One region of the Viridibacillus sp. KH_047 genome, then DNA from elsewhere that is predicted to be linked to it. Evidence: predicted binding sites of a transcription regulator. Region 1 holds the regulator's gene; the other holds the start of a gene.

Region 1 (3,205 bases):
GAGTATAAGCCATTGGAGCAGCCCCCATTGGTAATCCTGGGTGACCTGAGTTAGCCTTTTCAATAGCATCAATTGACAAAGTTCGAATAGTGTTAATTGCAAGCTGATCTGCTTGTTGAGTCATTTTAATAGACATCCTTTCTTAAGCTAAATAGTGTACTAATATATTTTAGTCAAAAATCTAATATAAAACAATGTTTTCTCTATAAATATGTGTTTAATTTAACCGATTATTCTTATTTTGTTTTTGACGTAACTTCTCAGGCGTTACTTCATTTCCCTCTGGATCGAAAACACGGACATTTTCAATCGTCTCACGCATTGAAGATCGAAATGTGTCTAAGTACTCTTTACGAAGTGCTGTTTGTTCTTTTGCTTCTTCTACAGTTAAACCTTGTGACTTTGATTTTTTAGAAAGTACACTTATACGTTGTAATTTTTCTTTTGATAACATTTATTTCTCACCTTTCATACAGACCTTAATACAAAGGTATGCAAAAAAGACCGCAAGCGCAAGCTTTTAGTCTTTATTTTTCTCTTTAAATTCCATAAATCTTCGATGAATTGTCGCTTTACTTACTTGGAAGCCCAATCCTCTCAAAGTGTCTGCAATTTCTTCAAATGTCATACCCTTCTGTCTAAGTTGAATGATTTGTTCAATTGGAACATCTATGCGATCTCTACCCTCAGGATTTCCTCGATCTTTTAAATTTTTTTCTGGCCTGTATCCGTTCTGTACAGCTCGTCTCATCCCTCTACGGATTTTCGCATTATGTAATTTACGTTGATACTCTTCGACTATCGCTAGAATTTCTAGCAACATAGCGTCCATCTCATTTAGCCGGGCGTGACCTGCGTCACTTAATGTGAAAATATCTGTATTCGTTTTTTGCAGTAAATGAAGTACCGCCATTCGGCCATTGCCACGTCCTAAACGTGTCTCATCTTGAACAAATAGTGCTGGTTGTTCATATTCCTTCACACTCTCAAGTAAATCAAGTAATCCTTCCCGATCAATATCATATCCACTATGTCGATCTGTAAAGACTTGTGCAACTTCATAGCCTTTACTCGTTGCAAATTCCCTTAACTCAATCTCTTGCCTTTCAAGCGAAGTATCTTGTGTATCTTTTTCAGTACTTACACGACAATAGAGTATTGCTATTTTTTGTTTCATTTATTATCACTCGCCACTTCTACTCCTATATTTGGAACTTTAAAATTATCATGTTCCGGAACTATTAGAGTATGCCCCGCATAAATAGTATCGTCAATTAAATTATTTTCATTTTTAACCTTTGCTATCCATTCATGGTCAGCCATTTTACCTTTATATCTATCTGCAAGAGAAATTAAAGTATCTCCGTCATGAACTTTAATTTCTTTATATGATGTTTTCCCACTATTTGCAACCACTAATATTGTTGTAAATATTACGCAAAATCCAAAAAGTAATGTAATATATTGATTTTTTTTGAACCAACTCACACTTATTCTCCCCTTTTTCGAATACCCGTTCGGAATGTATGTTCTCAATATAAACCGAACATTTGTTTTTGTCAACGGCTTTTTCGAACTTATGTTTGCACTGTTTGTTCGCTAATGCTATACTATTAATAACTTTTACATAGTATGAGATAAAGAGGTGATTGGATTGAAAAAAGTATCGAAAAGACAAGAAGATATATTGTCTTTCATCAAAGAGGAAGTTCGCACTAAAGGATACCCACCTTCCGTCCGTGAAATTGGTGAAGCAGTTGGTCTTGCATCAAGTTCTACAGTCCACGGACATCTTGCTAGACTTGAGAGCAAAGGGCTGATTCGACGAGATCCAACGAAACCTCGTGCAATCGAAATTTTAGATCAACAAGATTCTACAATCGCAAAACAAGGTGTTGTACATGTACCACTAGTTGGTAAAGTTACTGCAGGCCTTCCTATTACGGCAATTGAGAATATTGAAGAATACTTCCCTATTCCAGATTCTTATGGAACAACTGAAGATCAAATTTTCATGCTTGAAATTATGGGCGAATCTATGATCGAAGCTGGTATATTAGATGGAGACTATGTAATCGTGAAACAACAAGCAACCGCAAGTAATGGTGAAATTGTTGTAGCGATGACAGAGGATAATGAAGCAACTGTAAAACGATTTTTTAAAGAGGAATCTTATTTCCGCTTACAGCCAGAAAACTCTTCAATGGAGCCAATTATCGTAGATCAAGTTTCCATTTTAGGAAAAGTAGTTGGTTTGTATCGTAACGTATTATAAGGTACAACTATATCGGATTGTAGGAATCAGTGAAATATGGATTCTTGCAATCTTTTTTTATACATAACCAAAATATATTATTCATATATTCGCACATTTTATATAACGCAGGCCACATATATCGTTATCGTGATTTATTCTCTATTTTAGTTACTTTAAGTATTATTCGGTTACACAAAAAGAGAAATCGAAAAACAAGTAAAGAAAATCAGCAAAATAACGAATCGTAAAATTGATCCACCCCCTATTATACCTCTCATAAATGCAGACTTCGTATGACAAAGAATTAATCCAACAGTTTTCGTAAATACCACTAGGATACTTCCCAAAAACAACTATTTTTTTTATTGTTGGACAAATTGCACAACCTCTTTTCATTTTAAACCATATGTTATCAATGTAAGTCATTCGAATCGGAAAGGAGGTCTTGAAAATGAGTATTAATAGAGATGGTTGTAAGTGTGATAAGTGTGATAAGCAACATCACCATGAAAAAGAAGAACATCGTTGTAATGGTTGCGCATGTGATCAATTAAGACGATTGCAAACACAGACTGAAGTTGATGTTTTCTTAAAAGGTGGTTCGGTGTTAGAAGATGTCGTTTTTATTACCTTAGATCAGAAAAATTGTTGCGCATTCTTTAATGATCCAGAAACTGAACCTGGTTCAACACTTATCGTAGACTGCCAAGAAATTCAAGCTATTCGTATTGAAGCAAATTAATAAGTAATAACGGGTCTCTTTCTTTATGGAAGAGGCCTTTCTGATCAGCAAGAGAATCATCGGAATTTATTTAAGCGTAGGCTATCAACCGTACATAGAAAGTATTTGCCATTCGTGCATGTTGTCACCTGGACAATAAAACGTATTCACCTTCCTAAATGATTCCCCATCACGCCACTCACCCCTTCCCCTGCATATTTAACCGT
Region 2 (3,205 bases), 1.2 Mb from region 1:
TTTACTGGAGGTAATAATGGTTCTTCATCCTTTTTCTTTGTCGGTTCGCTACCACTCCATAGTGTTTTAAATCCTGGATCTAGCTCCACTTTGCCAACTGTTTTAAAATCGATTGCCTTCACATTTGTCATGATTGTCGTTTCTTCATATACATGATCTCTATGGAACATCGCCAGTGCACTCTTCACGATTTCAAAGTAAATATTTCGCTCCATTGGTGATAAGCCTTGTACTTTTGCTGCCGTAGGAATTGTTTTTGTTGGTATGATGGCATAGTGCTCTTCCACTTGTGCATTATCTACATAACGTTTTTGAGGACGTGCGGTTGCAATCTCAAATGATTTATCTACGATTTTCTGATAATCCGCTACTCTGTCAGCCAGATAACTAAATTCGGCTTCGGTTATATACTGACAATCTGATCTTGGATAAGAGACTAGCTTTTTCTCATACAAACCTTGCACAACTTCCAACACTTTTGCTGGACTGTATTTCCATATTTTATTGGCTTTAGCTTGTAATGTAGAAAGTGCATGTAACTTCGGAGGTTTAACATGCTTCCGCGCTTTTTTGACATCTCTAATCACACCTGGCAGGATTTCACCTTCAGTAATACTAGCTTGATGAAGTATTTGCTCGACTTCTTCCCGCTTATCCTTCTTAATAGCCGCTTTCCCTTTATATGGCCCTTTTTCAGCTAAAAATTCAGCTGTTAGTTCATAGAAATTGGTCGGTTTAAAATGCTCGATTTCTTGTTGTCTTTGATAAATCATGTAGACTGTTGGCGATTGCACACGACCAATCGACATCGTTTCATTCAGACCCTTTGCCTTCAACAGCATCGTGTATAAACGGCTCGCATTCATCCCAACGAGCCAATCACTGATTTGACGTGCCTGCGCTTCATGATACAGCAGTAGATCCTTGTCATTATTTCGCAAATTGGCGAACCCCTTGCGAATTTCATCTACTTCTAGTGAATTAATCCAAAGTCGCTGAACTGGCTTCTGACGCACACCCGTTTGACGATAGATGGAATAAAAAATATTAGAGCCTTCTCTGTCCACGTCACATGCGTTGATAAGTACACGTGCTTCTTTAAACAGTCGCTTCACTTCTTGAAACTGATCCCACTTGCCCTTTGCCACTCGGAATTCATAGTTATCCGGGATCATCGGCAATTGTGCCAGCGACCAGCGCTTCCATTCTGGCTTGTAATCTGCCGGTTGTTTTAATTCAACTAGATGCCCTATCCCCCATGTAATCGTCGCTCCATCAGGAAACGTCTGATTCGGGGCAATTTCTATGTAATGTTTTGTTTTCTTTGCTACTTGAAAAGCATCTGCATAGGCTTTCGCCTGCGATGGTTTTTCAGCTAAAATCACTGTAAGTCCCATACTAACACCTCTATTTATATCCTTACTCGTATCATACCGAAAATTTGTTCGGTTGGCTATTGGAGAACGAGAAAAACGCTTCAAAAGTGTGGTGGCTTTTGAAACGTTTAAGTTTAATATATTTCTATTAAGTTAGGCTTTGCATTTTCAGCATGTAATCTGCGGGTTGTTTTTATTCCACCAAATGAAATACAGGGTTATGTTTTATTTTGGCTCTTTTCTCAAAGATTGTTGCTATCTTGACCGAAGTAGGATCTAACGCCTGTATGTAGAACTTTTGCAGGTTAATTTAAATAAATCGTAAACTAATAAATTGAGAAGACGTACTATAATTAATACGTCTTTGGTTATTTACACAAAAATGTCCTTTTCTAATTGCCATTTTAACATATCATCTACTACTCCAATTTTTTTCATCTTTAGCTTTTCTAACACTCTAGTTGATGAGAAATTATCAACCAAGCATTCAGCAATTACTTTATTTACATTCTTAAATGAAAACGCCCATTTTATAATTTCGTTTACTGCCTCTGTTGCGTATCCTTTATTTTGTGCTGAAGGTATAATTCCATATCCTACTTCAACTGTGTTTTCTGAATTTGGTTTACCTTTAAATCCAATATCACCAATAATTGAGTTTGTTTCTTTATTGATAACCAGCCATACACCCCAACCAGAAAGGGTAGAATCTTCTTTTAGTTCCTCTAAATACTGAATGATGTGAGGACCAATTTCGTATTCTTCCCTTGAAAAATTTGATAATGATTGTTCTGTACAAGGAATAATTTTAGGCCGTTGTGTTTGCAAATTCATCTTTGTTCTCCTTTTTATATAATTTTGGCTGTAGCATCAAATATTGATGCTACATAAATCATTTGGGTTAACATAAAATAGCTACGCATCATTATTGATTTGCCAACATCTTCTTTAAGAGACTTTAAGAAAACTAAAAAAACATCCCAAGTAATAAATCACTAAATAAAGCAACCTCTGCATAAAGTAAATAAACTTAATTATAAGAAATGGAGGTAGCTGTATGAACGTTCGTGACGAATTTTCGCCAAACCAACATCCATCCACCAAACCTTGCCCGAACCCATACTGCAATAATCCGAATTGTACTTGTGGAGATCATTGTAACTGTACTCCTGATAAACATTGCGGCGAAAACAAAACACCACCAACAAACATGGCTCTCACTTGTCAGAACCCTCATTGCCAAAATCCGAATTGTTCTTGTGGCGATCAATGTAATTGTACCCCTGATAAACATTGTGCAGAATACAAAACACCACTAACAAACATGGCTCTCACTTGTCAGAACCCTCATTGCCAAAATCCGAATTGTACTTGTGGAGATCATTGTAACTGTACTCCTGATAAACATTGCGGCGAAAACAAAACACCACCAACAAACATGGCTCTCACTTGTCAGAACCCTCATTGCCAAAATCCGAATTGTTCTTGTGGCGATCAATGTAATTGTACCCCTGATAAACATTGTGCAGAATACATAACAAATCCAATAAACATAGTCCTCTCGAAATTCATAGATGAACTTCCCATCCCCCCTGTTTTAAAACCTCGTAGGAAAGATCATTTATACACTTATTATAAGGTGAATATGACGCAATTTAAGCAATCTCTCCATAGTGAGTTACCTGATACAACCGTTTGGGGATATGAAGGTAGCTACCCTGGACCTACATTTGAAGTAGAAAGTGGAGAAAGAGTATATATTAAATGGTCGAACAATCTCCCCCCTACACATCTTTTGCCTATAGATCATACGGTACATGGTGCTCATA

What was found. The regulator LexA, encoded in region 1, represses DNA repair genes until DNA is damaged. The targets are predictions, from matches to a motif close to CGAACATATGTTCG.
Region 2: the regulator LexA is predicted to act here: its motif matches at 1,435-1,448, upstream of AC3IS5_RS09590 (type IA DNA topoisomerase).

What each region holds. Positions count from the first base shown of each region.
Region 1 is NZ_CM174479.1:3,094,903-3,098,107, forward strand. Features, by position in the region: gene tkt (transketolase) at 1-124, opposite strand, end outside; gene AC3IS5_RS15280 (DUF896 domain-containing protein) at 218-454, opposite strand; gene AC3IS5_RS15285 (YneB family resolvase-like protein) at 521-1,177, opposite strand; gene yneA (cell division suppressor protein YneA) at 1,174-1,488, opposite strand; gene lexA (transcriptional repressor LexA) at 1,655-2,275, shown strand; gene AC3IS5_RS15300 (hydrolase) at 2,709-2,999, shown strand; gene AC3IS5_RS15305 (hypothetical protein) at 3,178-3,205, opposite strand, start outside.
Region 2 is NZ_CM174479.1:1,913,688-1,916,892, reverse strand. Features, by position in the region: gene AC3IS5_RS09590 (type IA DNA topoisomerase) at 1-1,397, opposite strand, end outside; gene AC3IS5_RS09585 (GNAT family N-acetyltransferase) at 1,749-2,210, opposite strand; gene AC3IS5_RS09580 (multicopper oxidase family protein) at 2,929-3,205, shown strand, end outside.